Linked DNA regions of Methylobacillus flagellatus KT. The main gene of each other region encodes a partner of the protein of the gene in region 2 in a complex. Links are inferred from orthologs where the notes say so. Each region holds a gene or a part of one and is shown on either strand. Other genes may lie near its edges.

The links. Proteins that work in one complex are often made in the same cells at the same time.
Region 1: the proteins of groL (region 2) and metK are in contact, whole or in part, in a cryo-EM structure (PDB 8P4O), measured with the Escherichia coli proteins. The link is inferred for Methylobacillus flagellatus KT from one-to-one orthologs.

What each region holds. Positions count from the first base shown.
Region 1 is NC_007947.1:204,970-209,010, reverse strand. The notes cover bases 1,139-4,041. They hold metK (methionine adenosyltransferase), read left to right. Parts: upstream 1,139-1,959; coding sequence 1,960-3,123; downstream 3,124-4,041. Other genes in these bases: ahcY (adenosylhomocysteinase), read left to right, coding at 3,579-4,041; MFLA_RS01015 (lysophospholipid acyltransferase family protein), read right to left, coding at 1,139-1,888. Outside these bases: MFLA_RS01025 (DUF484 family protein), read right to left, coding at 1-12; dapF (diaminopimelate epimerase), read right to left, coding at 143-979; more of MFLA_RS01015, read right to left, coding at 1,025-1,138. UniProt on the Escherichia coli protein: Catalyzes the formation of S-adenosylmethionine (AdoMet) from methionine and ATP.
Region 2 is NC_007947.1:370,767-376,260, reverse strand. What follows is about bases 1,494-4,392. They hold groL (chaperonin GroEL), read left to right. Parts: upstream 1,494-2,075; coding sequence 2,076-3,710; downstream 3,711-4,392. Other genes in these bases: uvrD (DNA helicase II), read left to right, coding at 4,226-4,392; groES (co-chaperone GroES), read left to right, coding at 1,739-2,029. Also shown: MFLA_RS01890 (hypothetical protein), read right to left, coding at 1-755; MFLA_RS01885 (DUF2380 domain-containing protein), read right to left, coding at 846-1,379; more of uvrD, read left to right, coding at 4,393-5,494.

The DNA of each region.
Region 1 (4,041 bases), 170 kb from region 2 along the record:
TTGTGCTTCCATGCTGACTCCTTGAATCGCCATTCCTGGCGGGTAAACGCGGCTAGGCCAGCCTCATGGGATCATCCTGCCGCTCCATTGCAACGGCTGCGGCACGCTGCCTGGACAGCGCTCCCTGGCGTTGCCAACCACTCTAAACCTCAATATCGATACTACCCTCGAATACAGTTTCGGCAGGGCCGGTCATCCAGACCGGCTGCCCGCCACCTTCCCAGGCGATGATCAATTCGCCGCCCCGGGTGGCAACCCTGACTGGGGACTGCAGCAAGCCGCGCCTGATCCCACTGGCCACGGCGGCACAGGCACCGGTCCCGCATGCCAGGGTCTCGCCGCTACCGCGCTCGAATACGCGCAAACGGATATGGTGCTCATCTACGATCTGCATGAACCCTGCGTTGACCCGCTGGGGAAAGCGCTCGTGGCGCTCAACCAGAGGCCCCAGCCTTTCCACCGGCGCCGTATCGACATCCTCAACGACGGTCACGGCATGGGGATTCCCCATGGAAGCCACGGAAATTTCCAGCGCCTGGTCGGCGACTTGCAGCAGGTAAGTCATCGCCTCCCGGTCGGCAATGAACGGCACCTCTGCCGGCTCAAAGCGTGGCTCGCCCATATTCACCGTGACTAACCCATTGTCTTCCAACCTGGGCAGGATGATGCCACGCGCCGTTTGTACCCGGATTTCACGCTTGCTGGTCAGGGACTTGTCGTGCACGTAACGCACGAAACAGCGCGCCCCATTGCCACATTGCTCCACTTCGCCGCCGTCGGCGTTGAATATCCGGTAGCGAAAATCGACGCCCTCCACTGTAGGGCGTTCTACCAACAGCAACTGGTCAAAGCCAATGCCGAAATGCCGATCGGCCAGACGGCGGATGGTATCTGCATCCAGGCTGACTGGACGGCTATACCCATCCACCACAATGAAGTCATTGCCTATGCCCTGCATCTTGGTAAAACTGAGTTTCATAAAAACTGCCTTGAAATGGCGGCAACTGCCGCACATGCGTGAAATTTAATTCGTCCCACCCTGAGTCTCGCGCGGTTTTCCGTGCGGCTTGGGCTGCTTGAACCTGCGGTAGCTCCAGAGATATTGTGCAGGACATTGCCTGATCAACTGTTCTATCCCTTGATTGATATTCGCAGGAGTGGGCTCCATCTCGAGGGGCTGAATATGGATGATATAGCCTCTCCCCCACGGCAAGCGCTCGCCGAACGCCAGCAGCACCCGGGCGCCCGAAGTATCGGCAAGCTTTCCCACTAGGGTCATGGTATAAGCCGGCGTGCCGAAGAAATCCGCCCAGGTGCCCTCACCGAACTCAGGCACCTGGTCTGGCAATATGCCAACCGCCTCACCTTGCTTCAAGGCTTTGAGCAAGCTACGCACCCCGCTCAGGCTGGTCGGTGCCTGTTTGATCTGACTGCGATTGCGGCCTTCGTCGATCAGGGGGGCAAGCCACTGCTGACGCGCGGGACGGTACAACACGGTAATCGGGTGACGTGCGGCATAGTAGAGGGCGGTCACTTCATAACAGCCCAGATGAGGCGTCAGGAAAATGATGCCCTGCCCCTGAGCCTGAGCGGCCTCCACATGCTCCCAGCCATGGCACTCCCTGACCCAGGGCAACACTTTACCCTGCGGGCGGAACCAGATGGCAAACGTCTCGACCAGGCCTTTGCCGGTTTCCAGGATGCTGTGCCTCACCAGCCGGTGGTACTCCTCGGTTGAAGAGGTAATGCCGGCCACACTGAGATTCTTGCGCGTACGGCGCAATACCTTGTGGGAAAAGAAATAAAGCCCCCACCCGGTGAGTACGCCAACCGCATTGATAATAGGCAGCGGCATCATCGCCAAAACGCGTAATAATGCTTTGAGCATGTACTTCTTTTTGAAACATGATGATTTTGCTATTCTAACAACCTTTTGCACAATTCATTTGGTGGGAGTTCATGAGCGAATACCTATTTACTTCCGAATCCGTTTCCGAAGGCCATCCTGACAAGGTCGCGGATCAGATTTCGGACAGCATCCTGGATGCAATTCTCGAGCAGGACCCTACTGCCCGCGTGGCAGCAGAAACATTGACCAATACCGGCTTGGTCGTGCTGGCGGGGGAAATCACGACGACAGCCAATGTCGACTACATTAAGATCGCGCGCGACACCATCAAACGCATTGGGTACGACAATGCCGACTACGGTATCGACTACAAGAGTTGCGCCGTCCTGGTCGCGTACGACAAGCAATCCCCAGATATTGCCCAGGGCGTCAACAACGCCAACGACGATCCTCTGGACCAAGGGGCCGGCGATCAGGGCCTGATGTTCGGCTATGCCTGCGATGAAACTCCGCAGTTGCTCCCGCTGCCCATTTGGCTCTCGCACCGCATGGTGGAACGCCAGTCCCAGCTGCGTAAGGATGGCCGCCTGCCTTGGCTGCGTCCTGACGCCAAGAGCCAGGTCACTATCCAGTACATGGACGGCAAGCCGCACAAGATCGACACGGTGCTGATTTCCACGCAGCATGCGCCCGACATCAGCCTGGACCAGGTCCGTGAAAGCGTCATCGAAGAAATCATCAAGCCCACCCTGCCACAGGAACTGATCAAGGGTGATATCAAATTCCTGGTCAACCCAACTGGACGATTCGTGATCGGCGGCCCGCAAGGCGATTGCGGCCTGACTGGACGCAAGATCATCGTGGACACCTACGGTGGCGCCGCCCCTCACGGCGGTGGCGCATTCTCAGGCAAGGATCCTTCCAAGGTTGACCGTTCTGCCGCCTATGCCGGCCGCTACGTTGCCAAGAACATCGTCGCGGCTGGCCTCGCTTCGCGCTGCCTGGTGCAGGTTTCCTATGCCATTGGCGTCGCCAAGCCTACCAGCGTCATGGTCGAAACCTATGGCACGGGCAAAGTATCGAACGAGATACTGACCCAACTGGTGCTGGATCACTTCGACCTGCGTCCCAAGGGCATCGTCAAAATGCTGGACCTGCTGCGTCCCATCTACGCCAAGACGGCAGCTTACGGTCACTTTGGCCGCGACGAACCAGAGTTCACCTGGGAAGCGACTGACAAAGCAGCTTTGTTGCGCGCGGCGGCAGGCCTCTGACCGGAGGGCATCCCAACGACCGAGGGCTGGCTCATCCGAAATGCGGTTCCTTGCCAGCCCGCACCGCTCATCCCTGCAAGTACACCTCTGCTCTAACCTCCCTGCATGCGTTCGCATGCAGGGCACTTGCCTTACCTTACTCCCCATTCCCGGTACCGAACATCCTGGTACCCGGCAAATTCCCAGCCCAGAGCAAGGTATTTCCTGATCTTCCATGCCAACAGTGACAGAAAAAGGATAAAGCCACTATAATGGCGCCTCTACCGAGGAACGTTGCAAGGATGTTCATCCCCAGGCTCGGTTGCCGCAGCGCAAGCTGTGTAAACGGCGTTCACCAGATTGACATGTACCGGTCATGAGATGGTGAAACGCACACACTCCAACATCGCCTCTCCCACTGGTCATACTCTCCAATCGACACGACAACAGTGTCGCGTTGTTCAACGTTTTGAAGGATGAATACTGTGGCTGATAATACCCAAGATTACGTGATTGCCGATATCAAGCTGGCTGAATGGGGCCGCAAGGAAATTGCCATTGCAGAGACAGAAATGCCAGGCCTGATGGCGATCCGTGAGGAATATGCGGCTACCAAGCCATTACGTGGCGCACGCATCACTGGCTCGCTGCACATGACCATCCAGACCGCCGTGCTGATCGAAACCTTGCGAGACCTCGGTGCGGAAGTGCGCTGGGCCTCCTGCAACATCTACTCCACCCAGGATCATGCGGCGGCCGCCATTGCAGCACAAGGCATCCCGGTCTTCGCAGTCAAGGGCGAGACCCTGGATGAGTACTGGGACTATACCCACCGGATTTTCGAATGGACAGATGGCGGTTACAGCAACATGATCCTGGATGATGGCGGCGATGCGACATTGCTGCTGCATCTGGGCACCCAGGCCGAGAAAGATGCCA
Region 2 (5,494 bases):
TGCGACTTGGAATAACACTCCCAGGCCCGATGTTGTGCGTACCATGCCAGAAACGACTCCAGCTTCTGACCATCCAGCCCCTGACGGGCCTGATTGTTGGAGAGGCCGGACTGAACGATATGCATGTAGACCGCAAGCTGATCACCGGGAACACTCGCAAAGCCAGGAGCCGGGCAGGTGCCCGACGCAATATCGCTTTTGAGCGCAAGCACCTTGATGAGCAGTGCCGGTTCGATGGCAACATCAGCCTCATGGTATCCGGCGCTCTGCCAGGCCGGCTCAACCTCGGGCGGAACTCCGGCAGGCCAGAAATGTATGCCGAGAATGGCCAGCACAACTGCGGTGGCAACATACCCGCCCGCCATCCAGGACTCTTCTACGCTTGTCATCCACGACGGCTTCGCTTCCTCCAATACCATCCTGGCTGCCAACTGAGCACTGGACAAGGCCCCTTGGCCGGGATTGCGCAACTCCTCGGCGATTGCCCCCTGCAGCAAGACCATCAGCTTTGCAATGACAGCAGGAGGGTGCTGCAGCTTTGCCTCCAAGGCAAAAGGAAGCAGATGCGCGCCCAGTGCAGAGCAAGCCCGGGCCAAAGCGTCTGGCGATGAATACTGCACCCGAACCATGTCCCGACTACCGGGCGCATTGAGCCAGCTATCCAGAAGAGGATACAAAGCAAGCAGCCTCTCCGCAGGCTTCTTGCTGCAGGCCGCCATCATGTGGACCAACCGTGGACTGCTGAGTAAATCCATGCGTCACCTTTGAACCATGCGGCTTATCCTGGCATAGGAACTTGCCATTCGTTCGGCCATATACCATTCATTCCAGCATCATCAAACCTGTTATGGGGCTGCTGCGCCGAGCTTGTCCAGTCTGGCCTTGACCAATTGGGCTAGCTTCTCCGCCGTGCGAATAGTGGTTTGCTGATCACTCCACGAACTCTCCAGCTGCATGTAGCGGGACATCACGACAGCCCGCTTTCCAACATCCACCATAATGATCCGCGGATAGACGAATAAATAGGTAGGCTTCAAGGCGACGCCAATGATGAGGTAGTCCGCCCCGGTTTCCTTGTTGAGCTCAATTGCCGTTTCCACATTATCGTAGAGATAAGTCGGCGAATTACGCTCAATCTCAGCCCTCACCCTCTCCCCTTCCGGCACCATATTCACGCCTTGAGCCTTGAGCTCCTGCTTGAACGTGGTGGATAACAGCTCGATGCGCTGCAACTCTTCCGGTGCATTGGGCAAGCCGGTCAGATCATTGAGCTCGAACGCCAACACGACGACCTTGGGGCTGTCCTCAGCGGCAAGGACGCCCCCCGCTGCGACCAAGCCCAGCAATATGCCCAACAACCCATTCACAATTAACCGCATACCCGACATCTCCCTGCGCAATGAATAAATACTAAACTGTATAGTACACTTTCAGCATGATATTACAATCCATGGCAACCATTTATCTGTGACAAAAATTATTTATCCCTATCGAGGGTCCTAGTGACTAGCGGGCTGAGAAATCAAGCACTTTAACGCCATCTATACCCCATGAATGGCGCGGCAAAAATCCGGTTGCTAGCCGCAGCAATAGAACAAATTCAACACACGCCCTTGAAAAACTGCCATGCCGCCCCTATTATTAGCACTCGATAGGGTTGAGTGCTAAATCACCCTAGCAACCAAAACTTGTAACAAACCCAATCAATGATCATTCAAAGATTTTAGGAGAAAAACACATGGCAATTCGTCCATTGCAAGACCGCGTTATCGTGAAACGGCTGGAAGAAGAGCGCAAGACCGCATCCGGCATCGTCATTCCTGACACAGCGGCTGAAAAACCAGATCAAGGTGAAGTGATTGCTGTTGGTCCAGGCAAGAAGGACGACAACGGCAAATCCATTCCCCTGGACGTCAAGGTGGGTGACAAGGTGTTGTTTGGCAAGTATGCCGGCCAGGCCGTCAAAGTAAATGGCGAAGAAGTACTGGTACTTCGTGAAGATGACATTCTGGGTATTGTAGAGGCCTAAATTAGTGGCACAACGTTAGCTCAAACAAGTTTATTAGGAGATATAAATGGCTGCAAAACAAGTGATTTTTGGTGATGACGCCCGCGCCAAGATTGTCAATGGCGTGAACATTCTGGCAAATGCCGTCAAGGTAACCCTGGGTCCCAAGGGCCGCAACGTCGTTCTGGAGCGCTCCTTCGGCTCCCCGACTGTCACCAAGGACGGCGTATCTGTCGCCAAGGAAATCGAGCTGAGCGACAAGCTGGAAAATATGGGTGCGCAGCTGGTGAAAGAAGTCGCTTCCAAGACCAATGACAATGCCGGCGACGGTACCACTACTGCTACCGTTCTGGCACAAGCCATCGTCCGCGAAGGCTTCAAGTATGTTGCTGCAGGCTTCAACCCGACTGACCTCAAGCGCGGTATCGACAAGGCAGTTGCCGAAATCGTGAACGAGATCAAGGCCATCGCCAAGCCCACCACCACCAGCAAGGAAATTGCCCAGGTTGGCTCCATTTCCGCCAATTCCGACGCCGATATCGGCCAGATCATTGCCGATGCGATGGACAAGGTAGGCAAGGAAGGTGTGATTACCGTTGAAGACGGTTCCGGCCTGCAAAACGAGCTGGATGTCGTGGAAGGCATGCAATTCGACCGTGGTTACCTGTCTCCATACTTCATCAACAACCCAGAGCGCCAGATCGCCCTGCTGGAAAACCCATTCGTGTTGTTGTACGACAAGAAGATCAGCAACATCCGCGACCTGCTGCCTACTCTGGAACAAGTTGCCAAGGCTGGTCGTCCCCTGCTGATCATCGCTGAAGATGTGGAAGGTGAAGCACTGGCCACCCTGGTGGTCAACAACATCCGCGGCATCCTGAAGGCCGTGGCTGTGAAGGCACCTGGCTTCGGTGACCGGCGCAAGGCCATGCTGGAAGATATCGCCATCTTGACTGGTGGTACCGTGATTGCCGAAGAAGTCGGCCTGAGCCTGGAGAAGGTGACACTGGAAAACCTCGGCCAAGCCAAGCGTGTTGAAATCGGCAAGGAAAACACCACCATCATCGATGGTGCTGGCTCAGAAAACAACATCAAGGTACGTATCGACCAGATCAAGAAGCAGATCGAAGACGCTACCAGCGACTATGATCGCGAAAAACTGCAGGAACGCGTAGCCAAGTTGGCCGGCGGTGTTGCCGTGATCAAGGTTGGCGCTGCCACCGAAACCGAAATGAAGGAAAAGAAGGCTCGCGTTGAGGATGCTTTACATGCTACACGTGCTGCCGTTGAAGAAGGCATCGTGCCTGGCGGTGGCGTTGCCCTGTTGCGCGCCCGTTCTTCCATCAAGGAGCTGAAGGGCGACAACCCAGATCAAGACGCTGGCATCAAGATCGTGTTGCGCGCGATCGAAGAGCCTCTGCGCCAGATCGTCGCCAACGCTGGTGACGAGCCATCCGTTGTGGTCAACAAAGTACTGGAAGGTACTGGCAACTACGGTTACAACGCTTCCAATGGCACCTACGGTGACCTGGTTGAGCTGGGTGTTCTGGATCCAGCCAAGGTAACGCGGTCCGCACTGCAGAACGCTGCGTCTGTAGCTTCCTTGATCCTGACTACCGATGCATTGGTAGCAGAGCTGCCTAAGGAAGAAGCTGCGCCAGCCATGCCTGACGCAGGCGGCATGGGTGGCATGGGCTTCTAATTCAGCCACGCTCACAGGCTGCCGCCACAAGGCAGCCATGCTAAATAAAAAGCCCCGGTTTTCCGGGGCTTTTTATTTCCTACCATGCTCACTCAGTTGCATCCCACTGGCCGATGGTTCCCACTGCCGTCAATTCGTCACATTTGACAGTCAGAATATTTTCACCACCTAGAATAAATTAGGCATATACTCGCAATTGATTGATTAGCGATTATTATTAACAGCAGAATCAATTGCCTGCTTGGCATGTTCTATATATTGTATATGCGACAGGCAAAAAAAACCCCGATTAAAGGGGAGTAAAATCGGGGTTAAGCATTTAAGCCTCATTGGGATAAGGCTTCCCGCTCAGGGAGGAAAGCGGGAGACGAGTGCGTCGTCTGGAAAATAAGACCGGGCCTTGGCAGGATAGTTCACTCAAAGTGCATTTTTTACATCTGTTTACAATTATGCACTAAAAAGGCCCGTCTGCAGCGTCACGACTGCGGTTCTCTTCGCTGCTTTCACCTGCGATAATGCAGGCTATGACGAACCCAACCACCACCTTGCTCGACGGCCTCAATGAAAAGCAACTCGAAGCCGTCACCCTTCCGCACCAATCCGCACTCATCCTGGCTGGCGCCGGCAGCGGCAAGACCCGCGTGCTCACCACGCGCATTGCCTGGCTGATCCAAACTGGACAAGTCTCACCGCACGGCATTCTTTCCGTAACGTTCACCAACAAAGCCGCCAAGGAAATGCTGACCCGACTGGGTGCGATGCTGCCTATCAACATCCGCGGCATGTGGGCCGGAACCTTCCATGGTTTATGCAACCGCCTGCTGAGGGCGCACCATCGTGAAGCGGAACTGCCCCCCACATTCCAGATACTGGACACGGCAGACCAGCTTTCTGCGATCAAGCGCGTCATGAAAGCGATGAATATCGATGACGAGAAGTTTCCACCCAAACAGGTGCTGGGCTATATCAACAGCTGCAAGGAGGAAGGCCTGCGCGCCTATGCAGTAGATGCCTATGACAGCCATTCGCAACGCATGCGCGAAATCTTCGAAGAATACGACAAGCAATGCCAGCGCGAAGGTGTGGTGGATTTCGCGGAACTGCTGCTGCGCTGCTATGAATTATTGAGCAGCAACAAAAGCATTCGCGAACATTACCAGCAGCGCTTCAAGTACATCCTGGTGGACGAATTCCAGGACACCAACCGCCTGCAATACCTGTGGCTGAAGCTACTCGCCGGCACGAACAACTGCATCTTTGCCGTCGGTGATGACGACCAGTCCATCTATGCCTTCCGCGGCGCGCGGGTGGGCAATATGCGCGACTTCGAGCATGATTTCAATGTGCAGAACGTCGTGAAGCTGGAGCAGAACTATCGCTCCCACAGCAATATCCTGGACGCAGCGAATGCCATCATCATGCATAACCGCAACCGGCTGGGAAAGAATCTCTGGACATCTGCAGGCAAGGGCGAACCTATCCGCATTTACGAAGGCTACAACGACAAGGATGAGGCGGTGTTCATCGTTGATGAGATCAAGGCTTTGCATAAGGAAGGCATAGAACTCAGCCAGATCGCCCTGCTTTATCGTTCCAATGCCCAGTCCCGCATCCTGGAGCATGAATTGTTCTCAGCAGGACTGCCTTACCGCGTCTATGGCGGATTACGCTTTTTCGAGCGGGCGGAAGTCAAGCATGCACTCGCCTATTTACGCCTGATCGCCAACGGCGATGATGATACTGCCCTGTTACGTGTCATCAATTTCCCCACTCGCGGTATCGGT